4 regions of the Streptomyces hamibioticus genome follow, and region 4 is predicted to be linked to each of the others. Evidence: riboswitches for the same ligand, from Rfam matches in the RefSeq annotation. Region 4 holds a riboswitch; each other region holds the start of a gene.
The links. A riboswitch is a leader RNA that binds a small molecule or an ion and turns the genes downstream of it on or off. The one in region 4 is predicted to bind cyclic di-AMP.
Positions count from the first base shown of each region.

Region 1: it holds a riboswitch for cyclic di-AMP, as region 4 does, so the genes downstream of both, ACLGIH_RS13810 (transglycosylase SLT domain-containing protein) here and ACLGIH_RS04755 (M23 family metallopeptidase) in region 4, are expected to answer to the same signal.
Region 2: it holds a riboswitch for cyclic di-AMP, as region 4 does, so the genes downstream of both, ACLGIH_RS08190 (M23 family metallopeptidase) here and ACLGIH_RS04755 (M23 family metallopeptidase) in region 4, are expected to answer to the same signal.
Region 3: it holds a riboswitch for cyclic di-AMP, as region 4 does, so the genes downstream of both, ACLGIH_RS20570 (transglycosylase family protein) here and ACLGIH_RS04755 (M23 family metallopeptidase) in region 4, are expected to answer to the same signal.

Region 1 covers NZ_JBKKQY010000001.1:3,094,908-3,102,530, forward strand. The annotation lists gene ACLGIH_RS13800 (LolA family protein) at 1-229, opposite strand, end outside; gene ACLGIH_RS13805 (polyprenyl synthetase family protein) at 589-1,599, opposite strand; cyclic di-AMP (ydaO/yuaA leader) riboswitch at 2,356-2,523, shown strand; gene ACLGIH_RS13810 (transglycosylase SLT domain-containing protein) at 2,527-3,324, shown strand; gene ACLGIH_RS13815 (HAD family hydrolase) at 3,334-4,140, opposite strand; gene ACLGIH_RS13820 (GNAT family N-acetyltransferase) at 4,408-5,472, shown strand; gene ACLGIH_RS13825 (glycosyltransferase family 2 protein) at 5,516-7,015, shown strand; gene ACLGIH_RS13830 (polysaccharide deacetylase family protein) at 7,273-7,623, shown strand, end outside.
Region 2 covers NZ_JBKKQY010000001.1:1,823,185-1,830,807, reverse strand. The annotation lists gene ACLGIH_RS08195 (M16 family metallopeptidase) at 1-1,149, shown strand, start outside; cyclic di-AMP (ydaO/yuaA leader) riboswitch at 1,362-1,524, shown strand; gene ACLGIH_RS08190 (M23 family metallopeptidase) at 1,537-2,313, shown strand; gene ACLGIH_RS08185 (GntR family transcriptional regulator) at 2,525-3,220, shown strand; gene ACLGIH_RS08180 (HPr family phosphocarrier protein) at 3,380-3,661, opposite strand; gene ACLGIH_RS08175 (bifunctional acetate--CoA ligase family protein/GNAT family N-acetyltransferase) at 3,906-6,767, shown strand; gene ACLGIH_RS08170 (DUF5998 family protein) at 6,839-7,426, shown strand; gene ACLGIH_RS08165 (alkaline phosphatase family protein) at 7,426-7,623, shown strand, end outside.
Region 3 covers NZ_JBKKQY010000001.1:4,496,923-4,504,545, forward strand. The annotation lists partial or broken gene ACLGIH_RS20560 (cytochrome P450) at 1-463, shown strand, start outside; gene ACLGIH_RS20565 (transglycosylase family protein) at 588-1,634, shown strand; cyclic di-AMP (ydaO/yuaA leader) riboswitch at 1,818-1,989, shown strand; gene ACLGIH_RS20570 (transglycosylase family protein) at 1,994-2,713, shown strand; gene eno (phosphopyruvate hydratase) at 3,063-4,352, shown strand; gene ACLGIH_RS20580 (FtsB family cell division protein) at 4,490-4,969, shown strand; gene ACLGIH_RS20585 (DUF501 domain-containing protein) at 5,029-5,595, shown strand; gene ACLGIH_RS20590 (Ppx/GppA phosphatase family protein) at 5,592-6,533, shown strand; gene ACLGIH_RS20595 (PP2C family protein-serine/threonine phosphatase) at 6,552-7,623, opposite strand, start outside.
Region 4 covers NZ_JBKKQY010000001.1:1,029,819-1,037,441, forward strand. The annotation lists gene ACLGIH_RS04730 (glycosyltransferase family 39 protein) at 1-960, shown strand, start outside; gene ACLGIH_RS04735 (MBL fold metallo-hydrolase) at 1,072-2,268, opposite strand; gene ACLGIH_RS04740 (carboxymuconolactone decarboxylase family protein) at 2,436-3,014, shown strand; gene ACLGIH_RS04745 (TetR/AcrR family transcriptional regulator) at 3,055-3,726, shown strand; gene ACLGIH_RS04750 (SGNH/GDSL hydrolase family protein) at 3,969-4,754, opposite strand; gene ACLGIH_RS04755 (M23 family metallopeptidase) at 5,002-5,967, opposite strand; cyclic di-AMP (ydaO/yuaA leader) riboswitch at 5,972-6,135, opposite strand; gene ACLGIH_RS04760 (tyrosine-protein phosphatase) at 6,600-7,397, shown strand; gene ACLGIH_RS04765 (DUF6126 family protein) at 7,427-7,546, opposite strand; gene ACLGIH_RS04770 (helix-turn-helix domain-containing protein) at 7,543-7,623, opposite strand, start outside.

The DNA of each region.
Region 1 (7,623 bases), 2.1 Mb from region 4:
GCTGCTCGACGTCCGACTTGGCCATCTTTTCGAGGAGTTGCTGGGCGGTGATGTCCGGGAGGTCGGGATCCCCGGAGTCGGCGAGCGCGGGAACGAGCCCGATCGTGGCGGCCGCCACGCCCATCACCGTGACCGGGACGACGTACCGCGCGGCCTTGCGCCGCCGCCCCGCCCGGCGCTCCTCGTCCTGTCCGGCGGTCGTGTTGCCGTCGGATTCGTACGGTGCCATGTGTGCCCTACCTCCGTCGTCGGCGGCGGCTGACTCGCGACCTCGCACTTGTCCACCCCTGAGCCGCCATTCTCACCCGAATCGGTGAGGAGTGGTGTTTTCCGTGGTGTCCATCTCACCAAATCGGCCACGCAGAAGCGTCAGACCGCGGAGCCAACTCCGCGTACTGCTGGGGTATGACACCGAGGGCGGCAACCTCCCCCGACCAGTAGGGGTCTTGTGACGTGCGTCACCCCTGCGCGAGGGCGGAGAGCAGGACGGGAGGCAGGGCGCGCGCTTCCGACCGGCCGTCCCCAGCCGGTCCCGACGCTCCCGGCCGGCCGCTCCGAGCCGGCCCCGACGCTCCCCGCCGGGCGCGCCTAACCGGCCCGGTGCACCACCGCGTCGCACAGCTCCACCAGCGCGGTCTTCGCGTCGCACTCCGGGAGCGGGGCCAGCGCGGCACGGGCGTCCTCGGCGTAGCGCACGGTGTCCCGCCGGGCCTGCTCCAGCGCGGGGTGGGCGCGCAGCAGGCGCAGCGCCTCCGCGTGGCGCTCGTCGTCGGTGAGGTCGGAGTCGAGCAGCTCGCACAGCGCGCGGTCCTCGGCCAGCCCCAGCCGGGCGGCCCGCTCGCGCAGCCGCAGCACCGGCAGGGTCGGGATGCCCTCACGCAGGTCCGTGCCCGGGGTCTTGCCCGACTCGTGCGAGTCGGAGGCGATGTCCAGCACGTCGTCCGCGAGCTGGAAGGCGACGCCGAGCCGCTCTCCGTACTGGGTGAGCACGTCCACGCGCGCCTCGTCGGCACCGGACATCATGGCGCCGAACCGGCAGGACACCGCCACCAGCGAGCCGGTCTTGCCACCCAGCACGTCCAGGTAGTGCTCGACCGGGTCCCGGCCGTCCTGCGGCCCGGCCGTCTCCAGGATCTGCCCGGTGACCAGCCGCTCGAACGCCAGGGCCTGCACCCGGACCGCCTCCGGCCCCAGGTCGGCGAGGATCTGCGACGCCCGGGCGAACAGGAAGTCGCCGGTCAGGACGGCGACCGAGTTGCCCCAGCGGGTGTTCGCGCTGGGCACCCCGCGGCGCACCGCGGCCTCGTCCATCACGTCGTCGTGGTAGAGGGTGGCGAGGTGGGTCAGCTCGACGACGACGGCCGACGGGACGATCCCGGGGGCGTACGGATCACCGAACTGCGCCGAGAGCATCACCAGCAGCGGCCGGAAACGCTTGCCGCCGGCCCGCACCAGGTGCTGGGCGGCCTCGGTGATGAAGGGCACCTCACTCTTGGTTGCCTCGAGCAACCCTTCCTCGACAGCCGCCATCCCGGCCTGGACATCGGCTTCCAGAGCCTGGTCCCGCACGCTCAGCCCGAACGGCCCGACGACGGTCACGAGGGGTCTCCTGTCTGCTGGTGTCTACTGGCGGTTACCCGGTTTGTCGATAGGTCGCTGCCATCACTCAAGTCAGCGTATCCGGTCACGTTTCGATCACCGCTAGCGCCCACCGTTACAGGCCGGTCGGTATCGGATCATGAACGGTATATTTTTGATCAGGTGATATGAGCAAACTTTGATCGATATCGACGGGCGGGCGCGACCTCGACGCGCGCCCGACATGTGGCACTCGACACCTGCCGCTCGACACCCGGCACCCGGCACCCGGCACCCGGCACCCGGCACCCGCGACAGCAGGCCCGCGCCCCGGCGCCACCGCACCGCCCCCCGAGCCCGCCCGGCACCGCCCACCTCCACCCGATCGGCCACCCCCGCTCCCCGTCGAAGATCCCGTCACCCCTCCCAACGGCCGGCCCTCCGCGAACGTCACCCATTCGACGCGCAAACCCGCGTTCCCGCCCAGGACTGGGCGGTTGGCTCGCAGTTGAACTGATTGCCCGATTTGCCGGGCTTGTTGACCCAGGTGAATTGGCTCACGCGGCACCCGCGGCCGGCCGTCGCCCCGCGCCCCCTCCGCCCCTTTGCCCTGTAGGCCAGTTGGGCTTGGCGCACGCAAAGGATCAAGCACGCCGAAATTGATGGATCAAGGTCAAAAGGCCGCTTGTGTGAATCCCGCACTTGTTCCGGACATGTGCTCTCGCATACGTTCCCGGCCTGTCGGGCGGACGCCGAGTCCTGCCGCCGCCCGGACGGACACCCATTCGACCAACTCACGCACGGCAGGAGCGGGGGACCCAGGTAAGTCGCCGCGCCGGTCACGGACCGGAGCGGCTCGGGGTGAAGCCACGCCCGTCAGGGCGCGGCCGGGCACCTCCCGCCCGAACCCGACAGCTCACCTCGCAGGCGACGGAGAGGAACATCAGCATGCCCGGACGTGGTAAGCACCGCCGCCAGAGAACCAATCCGCTCACCCGAAGCGTCATCGCCGCCGGCACCGGCAGCGTGGCGCTCTCGCTCCCCCTCATGGGCGCCGCGACCGCGCACGCCGCCCAGCCGCCCCAGAGCGCCCCGGCCGCCGCCCAGTCGGCGCCGCAGGCCGCACAGGTGGCCAAGTCCCTCACGTACACCGTGGTCAAGGGCGACACCCTCTACCGGATCGCCGACAAGTACGACGTGAGCGGCGGATGGCGTCAGCTCTACAAGGACAACGGCGCGACCGTCGGCGACGACCCGCAGCTGATCCGCCCGGGCCAGAAGCTGAAGGTGACGACGACGAAGGCGGACGCCGCCGAGAAGGCGGGCAAGGCGAGCTCGGCGACCAAGGCGTCCACGGCCTCCGCGCCGGCCACGAAGGCCGCCGGAACCGTCGCCAAGGCCACCACGGCCGCCGCGAAGACCTACGCGAACAACCTCGACGGCTGGATCCGCGAGGCGCTGGACGTCATGGCGCAGAACGGGATCCCCGGTTCGTACGAGGGCATTCACCGCAACATCATGCGGGAGTCCTCCGGCAACCCGCAGGCCATCAACAACTGGGACATCAACGCGGTCAACGGCACGCCGTCCAAGGGGCTGCTGCAGGTCATCGACCCCACCTTCCGCGCCTACCACGTGCCGGGCACCTCCTGGGACCCGTACGACCCGGTCGCGAACATCACGGCGGCGTGCAACTACGCGGCCGACCGGTACGGCTCGATCGACAACGTCTTCGGCCCGTACTGAGACGCCGGGCTACGGCCCGTACAGTCGCTCGAGGACGACGGCGATGCCGTCGTCCTCGTTCGACAGCGTGACCTCGTCGGCCACCGCCCGCAGCTCGGGATGGGCGTTGGCCATCGCCACCCCGTGGGCCGCCCAGTCGAACATCGGGATGTCGTTGGGCATGTCACCGAAGGCGATCGTCTGCCACGGGCTCGCCCCCAGCCGCTCGGCGGCCAGTGCCAGGCCGGTCGCCTTGGTGATGCCGCACGGCTGGAGCTCCACGGTCCCCGGCCCCGACATCGTGACCGTCGCCAGCGAACCGACCACCGCGCGGGCCGTCGCCGCCAACTGGTCGTCGGACAGGCCCGGGTGGCGCAGCAGCACCTTGCTGATCGGCGTACCCCACAGGTCGTCGCGCCGGTCGACCCGTACGGCGGGCAGAGTCGGGTGCGGCATCAGGTATCCCGGCTCGATGAGGGTGAGGCCGTCGACCCCGTCCTGGTCCACGGCCGCGTACACCTGCCCCACCTCCGCCTCGATCTTTCCCAGAGCCGTCTCCGCCAGCTCCCGGTCCAGGGTCACCGACCACAGCAGGCGGCCCGATCCGGCGTCGTACACCTGCGCGCCCTGACCGCACACCGCGAGCCCCGTGCAGCCAAGGTCGGCGAGGAGCGGCCGGACCCGGGGCGCCGGGCGCCCCGTCACCACCAGATGCCGCGCACCGGCCCCGGCCACCCGCGCGAGCGCGGCGAGCGACCGGTCGGACACGGTGTCGTCGCCTCGGAGCAGTGTTCCGTCGAGGTCGGTGGCGACGAGGGCATATGCGGTGGGGTCCATGATCAGAGAATACGGACATCGCGCCCCGCCGACTCACCAGCGGAACGCATGCGCACCAGAAGGCATCGGTCGAGGTCAAGATCAGGTGCACGCAAGGACGTTTGTGTCCGGAAACTGACGCATCAAGAGCTAAAGGCAGTTAAGGGCCTGTGCACCGGTTGGCAACAACATGGTCCGCTACCTACCCTCCGGGTCGGCCCGGGGGTACCTTCCTTGTGTCCAGGGGGACTTGATCGGGGGGTCGGGTTGGGCATCGGACGCATTCGTGTGCTGCAGCCGGAGGAGCTGGGCGAGGGGGAACGAGAGCACTGGCGCGACCTGCGCGCCAAGTCGCAGACGCCGCGGAACCCGTTCATGGAGCCGGAGTTCACCGACGCCGTGGGCCGGGTGCGGCCCGGGGCGCGGGTCGCGGTGCTGTACGAGGGCGGGGAGCCGGCCGGGTTCCTCCCCTACGAGCGGGGGCCGCTGGGGCAGGGGCGCGCGATCGGCCTCGGCGTCTCGGACTGCCAGGGCGCGGTGCTGGCCCAGGGTCCGGTCCCGGACACCCGGGCCCTGCTGCGGGCCTGCTCGCTGTCCGGGTACGCCTTCGACAACCTGGAGGCGGAGCAGCGGCTGTTCGTCCCGTACGCCGCCGGGAAGCACGCCGCCCACGTCATCGACGTGGCGCAGGGCTACGGGGCGTACGAGCGGGCGCTGCGGGCCCGGTCACCGAAGTTCCTGAAGACCACGCTGGCCAAGGAACGGCGGCTCGGGCGCCAGGTCGGGGACGTGCGGTTCGTGTTCGACGAGCGGGACCCGGCCGCGCTGCGCACCCTCATGGGCTGGAAGTCGGCGCAGTACCGCAGGACGGGGCGCCGGGACCGGTTCGCCCAGGAGTGGATCACGCGGCTGGTCGGCGGGCTGGCCAGGACCCGGGCGCCGGAGTGCACCGGCACGCTCTCCGTCCTCTACGCCGGCGGCCGCCCGGTCGCCGCCCACTTCGGGCTGCGGTCGGCGACCGTGCTGGCGTGCTGGTTCCCGGCGTACGAACCGGAGTTCGCGAAGTACTCGCCGGGCCTGGTGCTGCATCTGCGGATGGCCGAGGCCGCCGCCGCGGAGGGCATCGGCATGCTCGACATGGGGCGCGGTGCCGCCGAGTACAAGGACTCGCTGAAGACGGGTGAACTCCCCGTGTACGAGGGGGCGGCGACCCGTCCGGGGCCGGGCGGCGCGCTGCAGTGGCTCGGCCACGAGCCCGCGCGCCGCGCGCAGAGCTTCGTCCGCGCCCGGCCCCGGCTGGCGTCGCTGGCGGCACGGACGCTGAGGGGGGCGGCGCGGCTGCGCCGGTCGTGACGGACAGGGGCGACGGACAGGGTGACGACAGGGGGGTGGGCGCATGGCCGGAGGACGGCGTGCGCGGCAGCGGACGCGGGAGACCCGGGGAGAGATCGAGAGTTTCCTGAGCATCGAGCCGGTGCAGGTCGCCGAGCTGGACCTGAGGCCGGACGGAGCGCGGCTCGGACCGGGGCCGGGCGGTGAGCCGGTGACGTCCGGCGACGTCTTCGTCCTGGTCCGCCGGTCGGGGCGGCCGGTCGGCACGCTGGTCGGGCGGGTACCGGAGGGCGCCGACCCGGCGGCGGTCCTGACAGAGCTTGCTCGGGGGGTGGCGGGGGCGGGGGGCACGGCCGCCGTGCGGACGGAAGACGCGACTGCGGAGGAGACAGCCGCCGTACGGGCGGAAGGTGGGGCTGAGCGGGGCGTGGCCGCCGCCTGGGTGGACGGGGCGGCTCCGCGAGGATCGGCCGCGTCGGGGGCCGGGGCGGCTCCGAGGGGATCGGCCGCGTCGGGGGCCGGGGCGGCTCCGAGGGGATCGGCCGCGTCGGGGGCCGGGGTGCCGTCCGCGAGTGTGGTGGTGGCCACCCGGGAGCGGGCCGGCCGGCTGGCGCGGGCCCTCGACTCGCTGCTCGCGCAGGACCATCCGGACGTCGAGATCATCGTCGTCGACAACGCGCCCCTGACCCAGGAGACCCGGGACCTCGTCGAGCGCAAGTACGGCGAGCGCGTGCGGTACGTGTGCGAACCGGTGCCCGGCCTCGCCGTCGCCCACAACCGCGGGCTCGAGGCGGTGCGGGGCGAGGTGGTCGCCTTCACGGACGACGACGTGGTCGCCGATCCGCGCTGGCTCACCGAGCTGACCGCGCCCTTCGCCGCCGACCCCGGCGTCGGCTGCGTCACCGGCCTGATCCTGCCCGCGCGGCTGCGCACCCCGGCGCAGGTGCTGCTGGAGAGCCACGGGGGCTTCGCGAAGGGGTTCACGCCCCGGACGTACGACCCGGCCGACCCGCCCGCCGACGAGCCGCTGTTCCCCTTCACCGCCGGGCGGTTCGGCTCCGGGGCCAACATGGCGTTCCGCACGGCGGTACTGCGGTCCGTCGGCGGCTTCGACCCGGCCACCGGCGCCGGCACGCGTGCGCGTGGCGGCGACGACCTGTACGGCTTCGTCCGCGTCCTCGCCCAGGGGCACCGGCTGCACTACGCACCGGCCGCCCTGGTGTGGCACCACCACCGGGAGACCTGGCGGGACCTGGAGACCCAGGCGTACGGGTACGGCGCGGGTCTCACCGCCTATCTCACGGCGGTCCTGGTGAACCGGCCGGCCCTGCTGCCGGCGTTCCTCGCCCGGCTCCCCCGCGGCCTCGCCCACGCGCGTGCGCTGACCGCCGCGCGGAACGCGGCGGAGGGCGCGGACACCGGTGTCCCGGGTGGGCACGACGCCCGGACCCACCCCTGGCCGCGGCGCCTGTCCCGCCTGCAACGCCGGGGCATGCTGTACGGCCCCGTCGGCTATCTGCGCGCCCGCAGGGCGCTGCGCACGAGCAATCCGGGGGAGCGATGAGCGAGGGTGCGAGACCGGCGCGGGAGCGAACCGGCGAACGGCGGCGCAGACCGGGCGGTACGGCGGGGAGCGGGCCGGGCAGGGCGGCAGGAGCCGAGCGGGACGACGCACCAGCCGCCCGGGTGGGCGGTACGGCAGGGGCCCGGCCGGGGACCGGCGGCGGGTCCTGCCGCGGGCGACGGGGTGCGTCGGACGGACGGCGGGACGGTGTCCGCGCCGCCGCGGAGCACATACCCGTGTTCCTGTATCACGCCGTGATGGACGACCCGCCCGCCTGGATCGCCGAGTTCACTCTGACCCCGCGGGAGTTCGCCGCGCACCTCGACGCGATCGTGGGCAGCGGCCGCACCCCCGTCACGATCAGCGCACTCGCCGACCACCTGGCCGGGCGGGCGCCCTTGCCGCCCCGGCCCGTGCTGCTGACCTTCGACGACGGCTTCGCCGACCTGCCGGGGCCCACCGCGCAGGCGCTGGCCGAACGCGCGCTGACCGCCACCGCGTATCTCACCACCGGCGCCATCGCGCCGGGCGGGCGCAGCCTGCTGCCGCCCGCCCCGATGATGACGCTGGACCGGGCCGCGGAGCTGGAACGTCACGGCATGGAGATC
Region 2 (7,623 bases), 790 kb from region 4:
GACAAGCTCTCCGCCGAGGAGTTCGCCGCCGAGCTGGAGCGCTGCGGCGCCACCCTCGACTCGCACGCCGACCACCCCGGCGTACGGCTCAGCCTCGAGGTGCCGGCCTCCCGGCTGGCCAAGGGCCTCGGTCTGGTCGCCGACGCCCTGCGGGCCCCCGCCTTCGCCGACAGCGAGGTTGAGCGGCTGGTGCGCAACCGGCTCGACGAGATCCCGCATGAGCTGGCCAACCCCTCCCGCCGGGCCGCCAAGGAGCTGTCCAAGGAGCTGTTCCCGGCCGACTCGCGCATGTCGCGCCCGCGCCAGGGCACCGAGGAGACGGTCGCCGCCATCGACTCCGCGGCCGTACGCGCCTTCTACGAGCGGCACGTCCGCCCCGCCACGGCCACCGTCGTGGTCGTCGGCGACCTCACCGGCGTCGACCTCGACGCGCTGCTCGGTGACACGCTCGGCGCGTGGACCGGGTCCGCCGCCGAACCGCGCCCGGTGCCCCCGGTGTCCGCCGACGACACCGGCCGGGTCGTGATCGTGGACCGCCCCGGCGCCGTCCAGACCCAGCTGCTGATCGGCCGTACCGGGGCCGACCGGCACGACCGCGTGTGGCCCGCCCAGGTGCTCGGCACGTACTGCCTGGGCGGCACGCTCACCTCCCGCCTGGACCGCGTCCTGCGCGAGGAGAAGGGCTACACCTACGGCGTGCGGGCGTTCGGCCAGGTCCTGCGCTCCGCACCGGACGGCACGGGCGCGGCGATGCTCGCCATCAGCGGATCCGTCGACACCCCGAACACCGGTCCGGCCCTCGCCGACCTGTGGACCGTGCTGCGCACGCTCGCCGCGGAGGGGCTGACCGACGCCGAGCGGGACGTCGCCGTGCAGAACCTGGTCGGGGTGGCGCCGCTGAAGTACGAGACCGCGGCGGCCGTGGCGAGCACGCTGGCCGACCAGGTCGAGCAGCACCTGCCCGACGACTTCCAGGCGACGCTCTATCAGCAGCTCGCCGCCACCGGCACGGTGGAGGCCACCGCGGCGGTCGTGAACGCCTTCCCGGTGGACCGTCTGGTGACGGTCCTCGTCGGCGACGCGGCGCAGATCAAGGAGCCGGTCGAGGCTCTCGGGATCGGTGAAGTCACCGTCGTGACGGCCGAGTAGCCGCCGGACGGCGGGCCGTCCGGCGGCACGCGCGCGTGGGGCCCTGGTGACGCAAGTGTCACCAGGGCCCCGCTATGTCTGAATTGAGGGAGAGATGCCTGTCTGGCCTGTGGTGTGCGCAACAAAACCGCTGTTTCGTTTGGGAATTGAAAGTCCCCCGCCTTAGCGTCTTCCGGGCTGTTCGTCAGGCATTGCGTCGCACCCGCGACACCGGACAGCCATCGCCGAGTCCCCGTACGGCGCGAGCCAGGGGAGCCGGGGACCCACCGCAGTCCCTGGGGTGAATCGGACGCCCGCGCACAGCGAGGGGGTCCGTAGGAGACCTTCCTGCTCCGAACCCGTCAGCTAACCCGGTAGGCGAGAGGGAAGGAAAGGACGAGCCTGTTCATGGCGTTCACGCGCGCCACCGGCAAGCACCGCCGGCCCAGCCGGATGCAGCGCACCACCGCCCGCGCGGCGGGGGTCGCGGCCCTCACCACTTCGGGTGTCGTCGGCACCCTCACGGCACCGGCGCTCGCCGCCGAGCCGGCCCCCGAGCAGACCGGCCTCACCCCGGTCGTCACCATCGGCGACTCCGTGGCCCAGCAGATAGACACCCAGGCCGCCGTCCAGCGGGAGGCGGCCGAGGAGGCCGCCGCCGAGAAGCAGGCCCGGGAGGCCGCGCGCAAGAGGGCGGCCGAGGCCGCGCAGGTGGCCGCCGAGCAGGCCCGCGAGGCCAAGGAGCGCGCCGCCCGGGAGGCCGAGCGCAAGCGCCTCACCACCTATGTCGCCCCGATCAGCGGCTCCTACGTGTCCACCGCCTACCGGGCCACCAGCGGCCTGTGGTCCTCCGGCAGCCACACCGGCATCGACTTCCACGCCGCGTCCGGCACCTCCGTGCGCGCGGTCGGCGTCGGTACCGTCGTCGAGGCCGGCTGGGGCGGGGCGTACGGCAACCAGGTCGTGATCAGGATGCACGACGGCACCTACACCCAGTACGGGCACCTGTCCTCCATCGGCGTCTCGGTGGGCCAGGCGGTCGTTCCCGGTCAGCAGATCGGCCTCGCCGGCTCCACCGGCAACTCCACCGGACCGCACCTGCACTTCGAGGCCCGGACGAGCCCGGAGTACGGCTCGGACATCGACCCCGTGGCCTACCTCCGCTCCCACGGCGTCAGCCTCTGACGACCTCCGCCGGCCGCCCGCGCCCCCGGGCGTGACGGCGCTCGCAGGCCCCGGCCCCCGTGCCGGGGCTTTCGGTGTTTCCGCACGCTGCGGCTGACCAAAAAACAGTCATGAATTCCGGCTCGCCGTCGGAAATTCCCGCGCATTGCCATAGAGTCACGGAACACGTGTCAATCATCGGCGGTGCACGGGATCAATGCGGAGGTCGGTCATGCGTATTCCGGCGCACTCGGTCTGCACGGCGATCCGAAACGACATCGTCGCCGGTGTCTACGAGCGCGGCAGCCGGCTCACCGAGGAACTCCTCGCGCGCCGCTACGGCGTCTCCCGCGTCCCCGTGCGCGAAGCCCTGCGCACCCTGGAGGCCGAGGGCTTCGTGGTGACCCGGAGGCACGCGGGCGCGTGCGTGGCGGAACCCACCGAGCAGGAGGCCGCCGACCTGCTGGAGATGCGGCTGCTGCTGGAGCCCCTCGGTGCCGCGCGGGCCGCCCAGCGCCGCACGGATGCCCATCTCAAGGTGCTGCGCGGTCTGGTCCGGCTGGGGCAGGCCCGCGCCCGCCAGGGCACCAGCGACGACCTGCGCTCCCTGAACGGCTGGTTCCACGAGACGCTCGCCCAGGCTTCCGGCAGTCCCGCCCTCATCGCGATGCTGGCCCAGCTGCGGCACAAGATCGCCTGGATGTACGCGGTGGAGGCGCCGGCCGGGCCGGCGGAGTCGTGGGCGGAGCTCGGGGCGATCGTCGACGCCGTGGCCCGCGGCGACGGCGAGCGCGCGCGGGCGCTCACCGCGCTGCACACCGAACGGTCGGCGGCGGCGCACCGGCTGCGCCTCGCCTCCGGGGGTGAGCGGACGGGCCGTGTGAGGAACTCGCAACGTGCCGTAAACACGCCGAGCCTGCGGAATTAACGCGGGCGTCGTACACAAGAGGGGCCGATAATTCGAGGGGATTTTCTTTTCCCTGGGGCGCGACTGATTCCTGCCGCCCGTAAAAAGCGAAATGCGAAGGGCTCGCCCGGTAATCCGGACGAGCCCTTCGGTGTTGCGGACCGCTGGGAGGCGGCTGCCTCAGACGGTCTCGGGAAGCTCCTCGAGCCCCTCGGAGACCAGCTTCGCCAGCCGGTCCAGGGCGGCGTCCGCGCCCTCGGCGTCGGAGGCGAGCACGATCTCCTCGCCACCCTGGGCGCCCAGGCCCAGGACGGCCAGCATGGAGGCCGCGTTGACGGGGTTGCCGTCGGCCTTGGCGATCGTCACCGGGACGCCTGTGGCCGTGGCGGCTCGGACGAAGATGGAGGCGGGACGGGCGTGGAGGCCCTCGGCCCAGCCGACGTTGACGCGGCGCTCAGCCATGTGATGCTGCCCTTCAGGTGTTCAGGGTTGTCTAGACCAGTTTCCCATATCGTGAAGCGTGCCCGCAGCGGCGCACACCGCTGCGGGACGGTGGTCGGACCGCGGCCTCGGCCCGACCTCGTCATCGCTCGTGTTCGTCCTTGTTGTCCCGGTCGCCCGGTTGCCCAGGAAGCCCGGGGAGCCCGGGGCGTCCCCCACAGACTGCCTCGCGCCGTTGTCGCACGCGAGCCGTACTCTGGGGCCCATGCAGACCTCGCCGGACCGGCACGAGTACCCCGCCCACTGGGAAGCCGACGTGGTGCTGCGCGACGGCGGCACCGCGCGCGTCCGCCCCATCACCGTTGATGACGCCGAGCGCCTGGTCAGCTTCTACGAGCAGGTCTCCGACGAGTCGAAGTACTACCGCTTCTTCGCGCCGTACCCTCGCCTGTCCGCCAAGGACGTCCACCGCTTCACGCACCACGACTTCGTGGACAGGGTGGGACTCGCGGCCACGGTGGGCGGCGAGTTCATCGCCACCGTACGCTACGACCGGATCGGCCCCGACGGAACACCCGCCTCCTCCCGCCCGTCGCCCGCCACCGCCCTCGCCGGAGGGCGCTCCGTGCCCGCCCCCTCCGTCTCCGACGAGGCCGAGGTCGCCTTCCTCGTCCAGGACGCCCACCAGGGCCGGGGCGTCGCCTCCGCCCTGCTGGAGCACATCGCCGCCGTCGCCCGGGAGCGCGGCATCCGCCGCTTCGCCGCCGAGGTGCTGCCCGCCAACACCAAGATGATCAAGGTGTTCACGGACGCCGGGTACACCCAGAAGCGCAGCTTCGAGGACGGTGTCGTCCGCCTGGAGTTCGACCTCGAACCCACCGACCGCTCCCTCGCCGTGCAGTACGCGCGCGAACAGCGCGCCGAGGCCCGCTCCGTGCAGCGGCTGCTGGCGCCCGGCTCCGTCGCCGTCATCGGCACCGGCCGCGCACCCGGCGGCGTGGGCCGCAGCATCCTCGGCAACATCCGCGACGCCGGGTTCACCGGCCGGCTGCACGCCGTGAACCGGGCCCTGACCGAGGGGCAGCAGGAACTCGACGGCGTGCCCGCCCACCGCTCGGTGCGGGACATCGACGGCCCCGTCGACCTCGCGGTCGTCGCCGTCCCCGCCGAGCACGTCCCCGAGGTCGTCACCGAGTGCGGCGAGCACGGGGTGCAGGGCCTGGTCGTGATCTCCGCCGGCTACGCCGAGAGCGGCCCCGAGGGGCGCCGGCGCCAGCGCGCCCTCGTGCGGCACGCGCGCACGTACGGCATGCGGATCATCGGCCCCAACGCCTTCGGCATCGTCAACACCTCGCCCGAGGTCCGGCTCAACGCCTCCCTCGCCCCCGAGATGCCCCACCCGGGCCGGATCGGGCTGTTCGCCCAGTCCGGCGCCATCGGCATCGCCCTGCTGTCCCGGCTGCACCGGCGCGGCAGCGGGGTCACGGGCGTCACGGGCGTCTCGACCTTCGTCTCGTCCGGCAACCGCGCCGACGTCTCCGGCAACGACGTCCTGCAGTACTGGTACGACGACCCGGACACCGACGTCGCCCTGATGTACCTGGAGTCCATCGGCAACCCGCGCAAGTTCACCCGCCTGGCACGCCGCACGGCGGCGGCCAAGCCGCTGGTCGTGGTGCAGGGCGCCCGCCACCGCAGCGCGGCCCCGCAGGGCCACGCCGTGCGCGCCACCCGGCTGCCCCACGAGACCGTCTCCGCACTGCTGCGGCAGGCCGGCGTGATCCGGGTCGACACGATCACCGACCTGGTCGACGCGGGCCTGCTGCTGGCCCGGCAGCCGCTGCCCGCCGGGCCGCGCGTGGCCATCCTCGGCAACTCCGAGTCGCTCGGCCTGCTCACCTACGACGCCTGCCTCGCCGAGGGACTGCGCCCGCACTCCCCGCTGGACCTGACGACGGTCGCCACGCCGGACGACTTCCACGCGGCCCTGACCCGTGCCCTGGCCGACGACACCTGCGACGCCGTGGTGGTGACCGCCATCCCGACGGTGGGGGAGGGCACCTCCGGCGACGCCGCCCTCGCCGAGGCCCTGCGGTCGGCGGCGGCGTCGGCACCCGGCAAGCCCGTCCTCGTGGTGCACGTCGAGCTCGGCGGTCTCGCCGAGGCCCTGTCCGCGGCGGCCAGCACCGCACCGCAGGCGGCCCCCGGCACCCCACCGGCCCCGCCCGAGCAGCGACCGCCCGCCGTCCGGGCCCCCGAGGGCACCCACCTCATCCCCGCCTACCCCGCCGCCGAACGCGCCGTCCGCGCCCTCTCCCAGGCCGTCCACTACGCCCAGTGGCGCCGCGAGGCCGCCGACCCCGGCAAGGTCCCCGAGTACGAGGACATCGACGAAAAGGGCGCCGCCGAGCTGATCGACGGCCTCCTCGCGCGCGGGCAGGGCCTCACCCTCGGCACGGAGGACACCTGCGCGCTCTTCGGCCGGTACGGCATCCGTCTCCACCGCGCCCTGCCCGCGCCCACCGCCGCCGACGCGGTCGCCGCCGCGCGGGGCATCGGCTACCCGGTCGCCCTCAAGGCCACCGCCCCGCACCTGCGCCACCGCGCCGACCTGGGCGGCGTACGCCTGGACCTGGCGGACGAGGAGCAGCTGCGGCGGGCGTACGAGGAACTGACCGGGCTGTTCGGCGACCCGGCGGAGCTGCGCCCGGTCGTCCAGGCCATGGCACCGCGCGGGGTGGACACGGTCGTGCGGGCCGTCATCGACCCGGCGGCCGGCGCCGTGCTGTCCTTCGGACTCGCCGGGGCCGCGACCCAGCTCCTCGGCGACGTGGCGCACCGCCTGATCCCGGTCACCGACCGGGAGGCCACCTCCCTCGTCCGCTCGGTCCGCACCGCCCCGCTCCTCTTCGGCTGGCGCGGCTCGGCCCCCGTCGACACCCCCGCCCTGGAGGAACTGCTGCTGCGGGTCTCCCGCCTGGTCGACGACCACCCTGAGGTGGTCGCGGTCACCCTCGAACCCGTCGTCGTCGCCCCGCAGGGCCTCAGCGTGCTCGGCGCCTCCGTCCGCCTCGCCCCGCCCCCGGCCCGGGACGACCTCGGCCCGCGCACGCTCCCGGTCTACTGACTCCCGCACAACCGTACGAATACGGGCCGAGCGGTGCCTCGCAGTCAGTGGGCCCCCGTAGGATGGAGCGCATGGCCAAGACCAGTACGACGACCCAGGGGCTGCGTGCGGCGATCGAGCGCAGCGGCTACTACCCGGCCCTCGTGGCCGAGGCGGTGGAGGCCGCCGTGGGCGGCGAACCCGTCCGGTCGTACCTGGTCCACCAGGAGACCACGTTCGACCAGAACGAGGTGCGCCGGCACGTGACCGTGCTGGTCCTCACGGACAACCGCTTCATCGTCAGCCACACCGACGAGCAGGCCGCCGACGACACCTCCCCGACGCCGTACGCGACGACGTCCACGGAGTCGGTCAAGCTCGGCCGGATCTCGTCGATCGTCGTCAGCCGCGTGGTCGCCAACCCGGAGCAGTACAAGCCGGGCACCCTGCCCCGCGAGATCGTGCTGACCATCGGCTGGGGTGCCGTCTCCCGGATCGACCTGGAGCCCGCCGCCTGCGGAGACCCCAACTGCGAGGCCGACCACGGCTACACCGGCAGCTCCACGGCCGACGACCTCAGCCTGCGCGTCAGCGAGGCCGGGGACGGTCCCGAGACGGTGCGCCAGGCCCTCGCCTTCGCGCAGGCCCTCTCCGAGGCGACCGCGGACACCGGCCACTGATGTCCCGCCCGTCTCCCCCCGCCGCCGACGGCCGAGGGCGCTCCGTGCCCACCCCTCCCGTCCCCGCCGCCTGGGGCCCGGACCCCGAGCCGCTGCCCGTCGCCTCCGCGCCCGTACCCGAGTACGGCAGCGGCTCGCTCGCCGACCTGCTGCCCACCCTGGCCGCGGGCCTCGGCGTCCCCGGCATGACCCCCGCC
Region 3 (7,623 bases), 3.5 Mb from region 4:
CGGCGTCGAGGAACTCCTGCGCTACGACGGCCCCGTGGAGCTGGCCACCTGGCGGTTCGCCACCCGCCCGCTGACCATCGGCGGACAGGACATCGCCCCCGGCGACCCCGTCCTCGTCGTCCTCGCCGCCGCCGACCGGGACCCGGCGAGGTTCGCTGACCCCGACACCCTCGACCTCGCCCGTCGCGACAACCAGCACCTCGGATACGGCCACGGCATCCACTACTGCCTCGGCGCCCCGCTCGCCCGCCTGGAGGGCCAGACCGCGCTCGCCACCCTCCTGGCCCGCCTGCCCGACCTGCGCCTCGCCGAGGATCCCGCCGAACTGCGCTGGCGCGGCGGGCTCATCATGCGCGGACTGCGCACCCTGCCCGTGTCGTTCACACCGGCCCCGGCGGCGGGCCCCGCGGCGGACCCCGTCCCGGGACCCTCGGGCAAAGGTGACACGCGCTCAACTTCGTGATCTTCACGTGATCTGCGCGGCATGAACTTGTGACAAGTGATCGTCTGCCTATACGTTCACGGATCAGCGCGGCGCCGAGCGCCACCCGCCGCGCGGGTCAGCGCTGTCTCCGAAAGGTCTTCGCATGCTCTCCGGGAACGGTCGTCACCGCCGCCCCCGCCAGGCCCCGGCTCTCGTCGTCGCCGCCGGCGTGACCGGCTCCGCCATCGCGATCCCGCTCCTCGGGGCCTCCGGTGCCAGCGCGGCCGACGGCGCGGCGTGGGACCGTGTCGCCGAGTGCGAGACCGGCGGCGCCTGGAGCCAGAACAGCGGCAACGGCTACTACGGCGGGCTCCAGTTGCCCCAGGAGAAGTGGGAGCAGTACGGCGGCCTCGCCTACGCGTCGAGCGCCGACCAGGCCAGCCGGTCCCAGCAGATCAGAGTCGCCGAGAAGCTGCTCGCGGCCGAGGGCATCACCGCGTGGCCGACCTGCGGACTGCTCGCCGGCCTGGAGAACGACTCGCCGTCGGCGGTCGGCGGCGGCACCGCGGATGACGGATCGTCGGACGCGACGCCCACCGCTCCCACGTCACCCACGTCACCCACATCGGACGCATCGGGCACCCCCGGGGCGACAACGGAGTCCGCGCCCGAGACCGCGCCCGAGAGCGTGCCTGCGTCACCGACCGCCCCGGACCCCGACGCGTCCGCCTCGACGGCCGCGCCCACTCCGTCCGGCACTCCCACGAACGGCACGGACGAATCCCCCAAGTCCGACACGTCCGGCGAAAATGGCTCGCCCGCGGCGACCGCCACCGACTCGGCCACCGCAAAGCGCGACGACTCGGACAACTCCGGGCAGGGTGCCGGTTCTTCGGATCTGACGGACACCGGCCAGAGCGGCACCGGCCGCCACCGCGGCGAGAGCGCGGACGAGGGTGCCGGGGACGGTCGTACGGGCGAGTCGGCGGGGCGGCATGCCTCGCGCGGCGACGCCGCCGTGCGGGATGCCGCGGACGGCACGTACACGGTCCGCTCCGGCGACAGTCTCTGGGGCATCGCCGACTCCCTTGAACTGGACGGCGGGTGGCGCGCGCTCTACGCCGCCAACGAGGAGGCCGTGGGTGCCGACCCGGACCACATCCTGCCCGGTCAGACGCTTGCAGTGCGGGTCGAATCGGGCGAAAAGTAGCGGGAGTTCATGTCAGGGTTCGGGCGCTGATGTCCGGTTTAGATGCCGTGAGAGATAGGTCTCAGAAGCCCTGATCGTCTTTGAAAATCCGCGGTGCGCGTGACTACGGTCGTGATCGCTCGCCATCGCGGGCCCCGGCTGCCGCAACGCCGAATCCTGCCAGCGGCCGTCCGGGAACAGTCGTCGCGTCAAGCGCCGTAGGCAGGAGCGGGGGACCCAAGGTAAGTGCCCGACCGGCCAGTTGCGCCGGAACGGCTAGGGGTGAAGCCGCGCTTCTCGTAAAGAGAGGTGTGGCCGGGCAATTCCACCGGCCCGAACCCGACAGCTCACCTCGTAGGCGTCGGTGAGGGGATCCAACCATGCTGTTTTCCGGCAAGGGCAAGCACCGTCGTCCGTCCAAGGCCACTCGCGCCATCGCCGTCGCCGGCGTCACCGGCGCCGCCGTCGCCGCCCCGCTGATGGCGGCCGGCAACGCCTCCGCCGCCACCGCCGCAGAGTGGGACGCCGTCGCCCAGTGCGAGTCCGGCGGCAACTGGTCCATCAACACCGGCAACGGCTACTACGGCGGTCTGCAGTTCTCCGCCTCCACCTGGGCCGGCTACGGCGGCACCCAGTACGCGGCCACCGCCGACCAGGCCACCAAGGCCCAGCAGATCGAGATCGCCGAGAAGGTCCTCGCGGGCCAGGGCAAGGGTGCCTGGCCGGTCTGTGGCAAGAACCTGTCCAGCGCCCCGTACGGCGGTGGCGGCTCCACCGAGTCCGGCGGTTCCTCGAACGGCTCCTCGAACAGCGCCTCCGGTGCCACCGAGAGCCGCGAGACCGAGCAGAAGGCCTCCCGTTCGCAGGAGCGCCCGGCCGCGCCCAAGGCCGAGGAGAGCAAGAAGACCGTCACCACCCCGACCGGCAAGAAGGTCGAGAAGGGCGACGGCGAGTACAAGGTCGTCAAGGGTGACACCCTCAGCTCCATCGCCACCGAGCACGGCGTCGAGGGCGGCTGGCAGAAGCTGTTCCAGCTGAACGACGACATCGTCGAGGAAGCCGACCTGATCTACCCGGGTCAGCAGCTGCACCTGAAGTAAGCAGCGGCCCGCAGTCCCCCCGTCCCGGTGCGTGTTCCCCCGTACGCACCGGGGCGGGGTTTTTCGCGCCGCCGTCCCGGGGAACCGGTGAGCCGCCGACCGCCGACCGCCGACCGCCGACCGCCGACCGCCGACCGCCGCCCGCCGGGCCCGGGAGCCGTCGCCGGGAATCCGGGGATACGCCTTTGTTCCGTTCGGAAACAATTTGCTCTCGGTTCTGTCCAAGGGGTGGGTGACCGGCTGGCCGATCGCCCGGAGCCGGTTAGGCTCATCCCGCAGAGCCCCACGGCCGGCCCGCACAGCCACCGCGGACCTGCCCAACAGCGTCACATCCACGAAGGAGATGCTCGTGCCGTCCATCGACGTCGTCGTAGCCCGGGAAATCCTGGACTCCCGAGGCAACCCCACGGTCGAGGTCGAGGTCGGCCTCGACGACGGCAGCACGGGTCGTGCCGCCGTCCCGTCCGGCGCCTCCACCGGCGCCTTCGAGGCCATCGAGCTCCGCGACGGCGACACCAGCCGCTATCAGGGCAAGGGTGTCGAGAAGGCCGTCCTGGCCGTCATCGAGCAGATCGGCCCGGAGCTGGTCGGCTACGACGCCACCGAGCAGCGCCTGATCGACCAGGCCATGTTCGACCTGGACGCCACCGACAACAAGGGCTCCCTCGGCGCCAACGCCATCCTCGGCGTCTCGCTCGCCGTCGCCCACGCCGCCTCCGAGGCCAGCGACCTGCCGCTCTTCCGCTACCTGGGCGGCCCCAACGCGCACCTGCTGCCGGTGCCGATGATGAACATCCTGAACGGCGGGTCGCACGCCGACTCGAACGTGGACATCCAGGAGTTCATGATCGCCCCGATCGGCGCGGAGTCCTTCTCCGAGGCCCTGCGCTGGGGCACCGAGGTCTACCACACCCTGAAGAAGGTCCTGAAGAACAAGGGCCTGGCCACCGGCCTCGGCGACGAGGGCGGCTTCGCGCCGAACCTCGGCTCCAACCGCGAGGCCCTCGACCTCATCCTCGAGGCGATCAAGGAGGCCGGTTACACGCCCGGCGAGCAGGTCGCCCTCGCCCTCGACGTCGCCGCCTCCGAGTTCTACAAGGACGGCGTCTACACCTTCGAGGGCAAGGAGCGCTCGGCGGCCGAGATGACCGAGTACTACGCCGAGCTGGTCGAGGCGTACCCGCTGGTCTCCATCGAGGACCCGCTGTTCGAGGACGACTGGGAGGGCTGGAAGACCATCACCGGCCGGCTCGGTGACAAGGTCCAGCTCGTCGGCGACGACCTGTTCGTCACCAACCCGGAGCGCCTGGCCCGCGGCATCGAGGAGAACGCCGCCAACGCGCTGCTGGTCAAGGTCAACCAGATCGGTTCGCTGACCGAGACCCTGGACGCCGTCGAGCTGGCCCAGCGCAACGGCTTCAAGTGCATGATGTCCCACCGCTCCGGTGAGACCGAGGACGTCACCATCGCCGACCTGGCCGTCGCCACCAACTGCGGCCAGATCAAGACCGGCGCCCCGGCCCGCTCCGAGCGCGTCGCCAAGTACAACCAGCTGCTGCGCATCGAGGAGATCCTCGACGACGCGGCGGTGTACGCCGGCCGCAGCGCCTTCCCGCGGTTTCGCTCGGCGAACCACTAAGCACGGCGAGGGCTGACCCCGCCCTCGTGGGCAGCGTCGTCCGTACGTCCCCGTATCCGGTCCCGTACCGTGTGCGGGGACGTACGCACGTATGAACACGGTATGAACACGCACGACGTGAACGGGAGGCGGGGCACATGGCGGTGAAGGACCGGGACCGTTTCTCCACCGCGACGCGGATCCGGCTGCTCGGGGAGCAGACCGCGGCCCGCGTCTACCGCTCGCAGACCAGGCGCCAGGCCCGCCGCTCCCGGCTGACCGGCCGGGCGGCGCTGCTCGCGCTGGTGGTCTGCTCGCTCGTGGTCGCGCTTGCCTACCCGATACGGCAGTACATCGCCCAGCGGGCCGAGATCGCCGACCTCCAGCGGCAGAAGCAGGAGGCCGAGCAGCGGGTCGAGGAGCTGCGCGACCTCAAGGCACGCTGGCAGGACGACGCCTACGCCGCCCAGCAGATCCGGCTGCGGCTGCACTACGTGCTGCCCGGGGAGACCGGGTACATCATGCGGGACCCGGACCCGGTCAGGAAGTCCCGCACCGGCCCCGGGGCGGCCGACCGCCCCTGGTACCGCAACGTGCTGGACGGGGTGGACAAGGCCGACGCCGCCGCCGACCGCTGAGCCGCCCCGGGACCGGCGTGCCCGACACCGACCAGACAGAAAGACACCCGAAGACCGTCATGGAAACCCCTCCGCCGCCCACCCCGCGCACCGAGCCCACGGACGCGGACGTCGAGGCCTTCAAGCACCAGCTCGGACGTCCGCCGCGCGGACTGCGCGCCATCGCGCACCGCTGCCCCTGCGGGCAGCCGGACGTCGTGGAGACGGCCCCACGGCTGCCCGACGGCACCCCCTTCCCGACGCTGTACTACCTGACGTGCCCGCGCGCCTCCTCGGCGATCGGCACGCTGGAGGCGAACGGCGTGATGAAGGAGATGACCGAGCGGCTGGCCGCCGACCCGGTGCTGGCCGCCGCCTACCGGGCCGCGCACGAGGACTACATCCGGCGCCGCGACGAGATCGAGGAACTGAAGAACTTCCCCAGCGCGGGCGGCATGCCGGACCGGGTGAAGTGCCTGCACGTGCTGGTCGCCCACTCGCTGGCGGCCGGCCCGGGCGTCAACCCGCTGGGCGACGAGGCGATCGCCATGCTGCCCGAGTGGTGGCGCAAGGGACCGTGCGTGACGGCCCCGGACGAGGGCGGCCAGGGCGAGGACCAGGACCAGCACGAAGGGGGCGCCGAGTGACCCGGGTCGCCGCCATCGACTGCGGTACGAACTCCATCCGGCTGCTGGTCGCCGACATCGACCCGGCCAAGCGCGAGCTGACCGACCTGGACCGGCGCATGACGATCGTGCGGCTCGGCCAGGACGTCGACCGCACCGGCCGGCTGGCCCCCGAGGCGCTGGAGCGGACCTTCGCCGCCTGCCGCGAGTACGCCGAGGTCATCAAGGAGCACGGCGCCGAGCGGGTGCGCTTCGTGGCCACCTCCGCCTCCCGGGACGCCGAGAACCGCGACGAGTTCGTCCGCGGGGTGATGGCCATCCTCGGCGTGCAGCCGGAGGTGATCACCGGCGACCAGGAGGCCGAGTTCTCCTTCACCGGCGCCACCGAGGAGCTGACCGGACGGGCGGACCTGCACCGGCCCTTCCTGGTGGTGGACATCGGCGGCGGCTCGACCGAGTTCGTCGTCGGTGACGACCATGTGCGCGCCGCCCGCTCCGTCGACGTCGGCTGCGTCCGGATGACCGAGCGCCACCTGGTCCGGGACGGGCAGGTCACCGACCCGCCCACCGAGGAGCAGATCACGGCGATGCGGGCCGATATCGAGGCGGCCCTCGACCTGGCGGAGCAGACGGTGCCGCTGCGCGAGGCCCGCACCCTGGTCGGCCTGGCCGGCTCGGTCACGACGGTCTCGGCCATCGCGCAGGAGCTGCCCGAGTACGACTCGACGGCCATCCACCATTCCCGCGTCTCCCGCGACCGGGTCCGCGAGATCGCCCACTGGCTGCTGCACTCCACCCACGCCGAGCGCGCGGCGGTGCCGTCCATGCACCCGGGCCGCGTCGACGTGATCGCGTCCGGCGCCCTCGTCCTGCTGGCGATCATGGACCGGATGGGCGCGGAGGAGGTCGTGGTGAGCGAACACGACATCCTGGACGGGATCGCCTGGTCCGTGGCGTAACGGGGCGGACGGCGGGGGTCAGTGTCCCGACGGCGGCGGGTTCTTCGCGACGGTGACCGCCATCAGGGCCAGGTCGTCGGCGAGGACGCCGCCCGCGTGGCGGTGGACCAGGCGGGCCAGGGTCTCCACCACGGTGGGCGGCCCCTGACGCCAGGCGGCGCGCAGGCCCTCCGCGGGCGAGAAGAACGCGCCGTCGGCGTCCCGGGCCTCCAGCAGGCCGTCGGTGCACAGCAGGAGCAGGTCGCCGGCGGCGAAGGGGCGGCTGTCGTACTCCCAGGGGCCGGGGTCCAGCTCGCCGAGGCCGAGCGGGAGCCCCGTGTCGGCCGGCGTCCACTCCTCGACGCCCGCCTCGCTCGCCAGGAACGCCGGGCAGTGGCCCCGGCTCAGCAGCCGCACCTCCTCGCCCCCGGGCGGGATCTCGGCGACGGCCGCGGTGACGAAGCGCTCGCCGTCCACGTCCTCGCCGCCGTCCGCCCCCTGACCGGCGCGCACGGCCGCCACGTCGTGGGCGTACCGGGTGACGGCCTCGTCGAGATGGCGGGCGAGCAGCGGCAGCGTCTCCGTGTGGTGCGCCGCCTCCCGGAAGCTGCCCACCAGCGCCGCCACGCTCGGGATCGCGTCCAGGCCCTTGCCGCGCACGTCGCCGATGAGCAGCCGTACGCCGTACCGGGTGCGCTCGGCGGCGTACAGGTCCCCGCCCACGGCCGCCGAGTGCGAGGCGGCCTCGTAACGCACGGCGATCCAGGTGCGTCCCAGCCAGGCCCGCACCGGGGGCAGCACCGCGCGCTGCGCGTACTCCGCGGCCTTCGCGGCTCCCGCCAGCCGTCGGCGCAGGGACAGCCGCAGCGCGCACAGCGGTACGGACACCCAGACCAGCAGGAACAGGGCGAAGTAGTCCGCCGCCCGATGGCCGGCGTCGTTCGCCAGGTGCCGGGTGAACAGCAGCAGCACCCCGGCCGCGCTGTTCAGCACCGCCAGCAGCACCACCATGGGCAGCGCGTAGACGCAGGCGGCCATCATCGCGCTGAGGACCAGCAGGGAGTTGCCGGTGACGGGCGCCGAGGTGGTCAGTTCCACGGCGACGGCCAGC
Region 4 (7,623 bases):
GGCTGCGCGGTCCTCGTGTGCGGCCTGCTGAACTGGCTCTCGTTGCTGATCCTGCCCGCGCACCTGGCGACTCTGGCGTGGGCGCGTGCCGGGCGCGGCACGTGGGCGCGCTGGGCCGTGTCCGCCACGGCCGCGACGGCAGGCGCCGCACCGCTGATCCTCTTCAGCCGGACCCAGTCCGATCAGGTGTCCTGGATACCGCCGCTGACCTGGCACATGCTGATCGGGCCGGCGGTCCTGCTGGCGATCGCCGGTCTCGGGACCCTGCTGGACCGGCCCCGGGCGGGACGGCTTTCGGCGGCGACCGTCGGGCTGCCGCTGCTTGCGGTTCCGCAGCTCGGTCTCGTCGGGCTCTCCCTGTTCAAGCCCCTGTTCGTGGACCGGTACGTCCTGTTCAGCCTCCTCGGACTGGCCCTGATGATCGGTGTCGTTCTCCGCGCGCTGGTGCGGGCGGTGTCACGCCGGTCGTGGAGCGCGTCGCGGTGGGTCCTTCCCGTCGCGATCGCCGTCGCGTCGGCAGGTCTGCTCCCGCAGGCGCTGGCGAAACGCTCTCCGCAGAGCCGCGTGGACGACGTCCTGGCAGCGGCGGCGCAGGTGGAGCGGCTGAAGAAGCCCGCGGACGCCGTACTCTTCGTCCCGGCGGCGCGGCGGGACACCAGAATGGTCTCCCCGCACGCCTTCACGGGCCTCCAGGACATCGCCCTGGAGGAGACCCCGGAACGTTCCGGAACGCTGAAGGGCGTGGAGTGGGGCCCTGCGCGCATACGGACGGAGATGCTCGCCCGACAGCGCATCATTCTCGTCACCGACGCGGCGGAGGTGGCGAGGCCGACGAGGTCGGCCCGGGACAGGACGAAGATCTCCACGTTGCGGAGGTACTTCGCGCCGGTGGCCGACGAGCAGGTCCGCGGCCGGAGAGTGACGGTGTACGAGAGGCTCGCGCCCGGGCCGCGGTCGTGACCTCTGCCCGCGGGGCGCCCCGTCCAGGGCGCTCGCACCGCACGGTCGCGGCCTGCCGACGGGAGACGCCCCGGCAGCCGCACATCCCGGGGATGCCGTGCCCGATGGACGTCACCGCTCACCCACGAGGCCGTGATCGCCGCTGCGCCTCTCGGCCCCGGCCCCGACGCGCCCGGAGTGGCGCCACGGGCGTGCGATCGGGTGCGACACCGCCCGCCACCACGGCTCCCCGGGCGTCTTCCCGGCAGGCTCGAACGGCTCGCCGGGCCGGGGGAACGCCACCGCCTGGCCCGCCTCTTCGGCCACATCCTTCATCCACTCCCCCGGCTCCGCCCACGGATGCGGCGCCAGGTTGAAGGTGGCCCAGTGGATCGGCAGCAGCACACCGGCGTCGCCCGCCCCGCCCTGGAGGTCGAGGTGGGCGCGCAGCCCCTCGGCGGGGGTCATGTGGATGTCGGGCCAGAACTCGGAGTACGCCCCGACCTGGATCATCGTCGCGTCGAACGGGCCGTGCGCGGCGCCGATCCCCGCGAAGCCCTCGAAGTAGCCGGTGTCTCCGCTGTGGTAGACGCGGTGCTCCTCACCGGCGACGACCCAGGAGGCCCACAGCGTGTGCTGGGTGTTGCGCAGGCCGCGTCCGCAGAAGTGGCGGGCCGGCGTGGCGGTCAGGGTGAGACCGCCGACCCGCCTGGATTCGTGCCAGTCCAGTTCGCGCAGCCGGCCGGTGGACACCCCCCAGTGCTCCAGGTGCGCGCCGACGCCCAGGGGCACGGCGAACAGGGTGTCCGTGCCGGCCAGCGCCTTGATCGTGGGCATGTCCAGGTGGTCGTAGTGGTCGTGCGAGACGACGACCACGTCGACGGGGCCGAGCGCGGCCGGCGGCAGTGGCAGCGGGTGGAGCCGCCTGGGGCCGGCGAAGGGGAACGGGGAGCAGCGCTCGCCCCAGACCGGGTCGAACAGCACCCGCTGCCCGTCGATCTCGGCGAGCACGCTGGAGTGCCCCAGCCAGGTCAGCCGGAGCCCGGTGGCCGGCGGGCGGGCGAGGTCGGCGAGCGTGGTGGCGTGCACCGGGACCGGGCCCCGCGGAGTGCGGCGCGCCCGTGCCTCGCGCTCGAAGTAGATCCGGGCGAAGTCCAGGGCCGAACCGGAGGGACGGGTCCGGGCCGGGCCGCCGGGGTTCTGGAAGACGCCGTCCTTGAAATGCGGCGATCTGCGGATACGCGCCATGCGCTCACCGCTGGGGTCCACGCCGAAGGCCGCGGGCCGCGGTGTGCGGAACGCGGTGCTCGGAAGACGGAAGCCGGCCACGGTACCTCCAGACGGAGTCGGTCAGGCTCCCATTATGGTCGGAGGGTGTGACAGCCCCGGCGGGCCGGATGTCACGCCCGCGCCCCCTGCCTTCGTCGTACCGGTGACGGCGCCCGCACCGGGCGTCCCGCGCGCAACCGCGCGTCCGACGTACAGGAGGTCGTCTCATGGCCCGCGTATCGCTCACCCCGCCCCGGACACTCGTCCTCCGTGTCGTGGAGTGGTACTCCCGGCGCACCTACGGAAAGTCCCTCGACCCCGTCAACGCGCTCGGGCACCACTCCCGCGCCCTGCGGGGCTATCTGCGGTTCGAGCAGTCCGTGGCCAGGTGGAACAAGCTCGACTCCGATCTCAAGGCGCTCGCCGTGATGGCCTCGGCGGCCTCGATCGGCTGCTCGTGGTGCATGGATTTCGGGTATTGGGCGAACGCCGAACGCGGTATGGACACGCGGAAACTGCGCGAGGTGCCGGTGTGGCGGGACAGTGACGCCTACACACCGCTGGAGCGGGACGTGATGGAGTACGCCGAGGCGATGACGGCGAACCCGCCGACCGTCACCGACGACCTCGCCGAACGGCTGCGCGCCCGGCTCGGCGAGCCCGCCTTCGTGGAGCTGACGGCCGTCGTCGCCGTGGAGAACCTGCGCTCCCGGATCAACTCGGCGCTCGGCCTGACCAGCCAGGGCTTCAAGGACTCCTGCGGCCTGCGGGAGGCGCCGGGCCGGGCCGCGACCGCCGCGGAATGAACGGGCGGGCGGCCGCGGGCGCCTGTGTAGGGTGACCGGCGTGGCGAGGGTTCGATTGAGTGTGCGAGAGAGGCGCGAGGAGCTGCTGTACGCCGCGATCGAGCAGATAGCGGCACGCGGCGTGGCCGCGGTGCGGATCTCCGACGTGGCCTCCGCCCTCGGCGTCAGCAACGCCCTGGTGCTCTATCACTTCTCGACCAAGGAGAAGCTGGTCGCGGCGGCGTTCACGCACGCCGCCGAGGACGACCTGGCGCGCCTGCGCAAGCTGCTCGGCCGCCGCACCTCGGCGTTACGCCGGCTGCGCGCGGCCGTGCGCTGGTACGCCCCGACCGGACCGGCCAAGGGCTGGCGGCTGTGGATCGAGGGCTGGGCGGCGGCGCTGCGCGAGCCGGTGCTGCGCGAGGTCGCGCGTGACCTGGACGCGCAGTGGAAGGCCGCGCTCACCGACGTCATCACCGAAGGGGTGGCCGCCGGAGAGTTCCCCTGTCCCGACCCGGCCGGCGCCGCCCTGCGGCTGACGGCCCTGCTCGACGGGCTGGCCGTACAGCTGACGTCGTACGGCGGCAGCGTGTCCCGGGCGCGCGCCCAGGAGTGGGTGGACGACGCGCTCGCCCGCGAGCTGGGGGTGGCACGGGAGGCCCTGACCACGCCACGCCGACGAGCCCGCCCCGCCGGCGGGCCCGTCACCCGGGTGAGCCCGCCCCGCGAGTGACCACGGGCCCGCCGACGCACGCATCCAGCCCGCGGGCCCACCAGGCCGGGAGCGCGGGCCCGCCCATGAGCCCGGGCAACGGGAAAGCGTCCCGCCGACGCACGCCGGCCACCGGCCCACGTCGGCCCCGCCCGTTGGTCACGCCGCCGGCCGTCGGCCGCACACGCCGGTGAGCGCCGGCCGCCCCTGAGGCACTCCGCGAGAACCGCCCCGGTCCCTCGTCCCGGCGTCCGTGCGCCCCGTCAGGCCACCGAGGTGATCCGCATCCGGATGTCGTCCGGCGAGAGGGTCCCCTTGGCGGTCACGTGGTCGCCCGAGGACTCGCCGCGCAGCCGCCGTCCGATCCATGGCACCAGGTACTCGCGCGCCCAGTGGACGTCGTCCCGCCGGATGTCGAGGGTGCCGCGCGGCGGCAGCGGAGGCCAGGGCTGCTCCGGGTCGGCCGGGACCGGGAGGCCGAGCACCTGTCCGGCGCGCAGCGCCACGCGCGTGTGCCCCTCGGGCGACAGGTGCAGCCGGTCCGTGTCCCAGGCCCGGCGGTCCTGCACGCTGCGCAGCGACCACAGGTCGAGCACCGGGCAGCCGTACCGGTCGGCGACGGCCCGCACATGTCCGTTGTACGTGGCGATCTTGCCGCGCAGGTGCTTGAGGAGCGGCACCCTGCGGGTGTCGAACCCGGTCGTCACCAGGACGGTGCCGGCCACCGCCGCCAGCTCGGCGACCGCCCGCTCGAACCGCTCGGCCACCTCGTCGGGGTCGGTGCCGGGCCGGATGATGTCGTTGCCGCCCGCACAGAACGAGACCAGGTCCGGGGCGAGTTCGACGGCCCTGGGAACCTGGTCGGCCACGATCTGGTCGAGCAGCTTCCCGCGCACCGCGAGGTTGGTGTAGCCGAAGTCGCCCTCGGGCCGCCGGTCGGCGAGCAGGACGGCGAGGCGGTCGGCCCAGCCGACGAACGCCCCGTCGGGGCCGGGGTCGCCGACGCCCTCGGTGAAGCTGTCCCCCACCGCCACGTACGACCCGATCACTGATCTGCTGTCACTCTTCGAATCGTCTGCCACGTCGCACCATGATTCACCGTGGAATGTGACTTACGCGACCGTAGGCAGGGGTTGACGGGCGGTGAGAAAGGCCACTCGTAAATCATTTGCCAACTCCGGAACCACGGGCCGCCATTCCCGGGCCCTCTTCCCGGCCCCGCTTCCGGACCCGCACGCACCGAAGGCCGGACCCGGGGATCGGGGTCCGGCCTTCGGTCGCGCGAGAGGCGGAGCGTCAGAGGGAGACGCCCTTGGAGCGCAGGTAGGCGACCGGGTCCACGTCGGAGCCGTAGCTCGGCGTGGTGCGGATCTCGAAGTGCAGGTGCGGCCCGGTCGAGTTGCCGGTCGAGCCGGAGAGGCCGACCTGCTGGCCCGCGCTCACCGACTGACCGCTGGAGACGGAGAGCGAGGACAGGTGGGCGTACTGGGCGTAGTGGCCGTCGGCCAGCTTGAGGACGACCTGGTTGCCGTACGCGCCCGCCCAGCCGGCCGAGACGACCGTACCGGCGCCCACGGCCTTCAGGGAGGTGCCCGTCGGGACGGCGAAGTCGGTGCCGGTGTGGTAGCCGCTGGACCACATGCTGCCCGACTGGCGGTACGGCGTGCCGACGGTGCCGCCCGGCACCGGGGAGACGAAGCCGCTGGAGGCGTTGGCGGAGGTACCGGCGGACTGAGCGCGGGCGCCCTCGGAGGAGGACTCCTTCGCCGGGGCGTCCGAGGACGACTTCTGCTTCTGCGGCGCGGCCGGCTTCGACGGCTCGGCGGCCTTCGACGACTTGCCGGACGACTTGCCGGCGCCCGCCTCGGCCGCGCCGCCGATGGCGAGCTTCAGGCCCGGGTGGATGAGCGAGGGGTCCTCGCCGACGGCCTGGAGGTTGTCGGCCCACAGCTGCTGCCAGCCGCCGTCGACGTTCTGCTCGTCGGCGATCTTCGCGAGGTAGTCACCGGAGCGCACGGTGTAGGTGCGCTTGTCCGAGGACTTCGCGTTGCCGGCGGTGCCGGCGCTCTTCTCGGCGGCCTTCTGCTGGGCCACCGGAAGGGAGGAAACGGCCTTTTCGGACACGGACTGCGCGGGAGCGGCCTGGGCGTTCGCAGCACCCATGAGCGGGAGCGCGAGCGCGGCTCCACCGGTTCCGGCGAAAGCGATGACGCGGGTCAGACGCTGGGTCTTGGTACGGCGGTGCTTACCCTTCGCGGGCATGGCGAATTCCTCTCCGGCGCCTACGAGGTGAGCTGTCGGGTTCGGGCTGGAGATGCCCGGCCGGGCCGAAGCACGGCTTAACCCCTAGCCGTTCCGGAGACCGGAACAGGCGGTGATACCTGTGGGTCCCCCGCTCCTGCCGTGTACGGGTGTGGGTGAGTGCGGGCTCCGGTCGGCGGCAGGATTAGGCGTCCGTCCGGATCGGTGGTGAACGTAAGGGACCAAGACGCACAGAAACAAGCGACGGTTTCCCGATGCGGGGTTTTCACGTGATCCCCTTGGGGAAAGAGTGGTCACACTCCGTCGACTCTCCGGGCACCATCACCGGCAAACACCCTTGAAAACAGCTGGAATTACGTGAGCATGATGGGCAACGCACCGTCACGGATATGACCCTCCTCACGCACCGCCTCTCCAGCCCCCCTTATTCCAGAGCGAGTTGGAACTAAGACACCAATTCGGACAGAATTCCCGAATGCACCACCAATGAATAAGTGCCGCATCGAGTCGCCCGGCGTCGTGCCCGGTGTACCGCCTGTGGACAACTCATTGCCCCAGGCAAGGGATGCCGTATCGTCGAGTCGGTGCCCGTCGACGAGCAGCGTCGGCGGGGCGGAGTGGGAGGAGTCCCCGTGACGCAGCAGGTCCCGTCGACCGAGCCCGAGCTGGCCGGTGTGCGCAACTTCCGTGACGTGGGCGGACTGCCGACCGCGGACGGCCGACGGGTGCGGTACGGCGTGCTGTACCGCAGCGGCCACCTGGCGCACGCCACCGCGGAGGACGCCGCCTTCCTCGACTCCCTGGGGCTGCACACGATCTTCGACTTCCGCAACGCGGCCGACCAGAAGCTCGAGGGCCCGGACATCGCGCTGCCCGGCGTGCGCAACGTGAACCTGCCGCTGTCCGACCCCGCCGACGGCGCCGAGTTCTGGAAGATGGTCCGCGACGGCGACCTCGACCAGCTCCGGGAGATCCTGGCGGACGGCAAGGGCGCGCACCGGATGATCGCCTCGTACCGCATGATCATCAAGGAGCGCACGGCGGAGCACTCCCAGGTGCTGCACGCGCTCGCCGAGGACAGCGTGCCCGCCCTGATGCACTGCGCGGCCGGCAAGGACCGGGCCGGCCTGTCGGTGGCGGTGACGCTGCTCGCCGTGGGCGTGGAGCGCGAGGCCATCGTCGAGGACTACCTGAAGTCGGGCGCCGCCCACCGCCGCTACAAGGTGCGCCGCAGCGGCAGCTCCGACTCGGCCTACTCCCCCGAGGTCATGGAGCTGCTCAGCCCCCTGTTCGACGCCCGCGCCGAATACCTGGCGGCGGCCTTCGACACGATCGAGGAGACCTGGGGCGGCGTCGACACCTATCTGGAGCGGGGTCTGCGGATCACACCGGACATCCGGGAGCGGCTGCGCGAGCGCCTGCTCGACTGAGCCACGCCACCGCCCCGCCACCGCCCCGGCTACTTGGCGCCGGCCTCGAACAGCAGGTAGACGAAGGCGGCGAAGACGTGCCCCACGGCGATGTAGACGATCAGCCGCACCCACAGCGCACGCGGGAACTTCTCCTCCATGTCGCTCACGGCGTCTCCCCGGGGGCGTGCCCCAGGCACAGCGCGGCCGTGGGGCTCTGCAGCAGCGTGTGGACGAACAGCAGGTC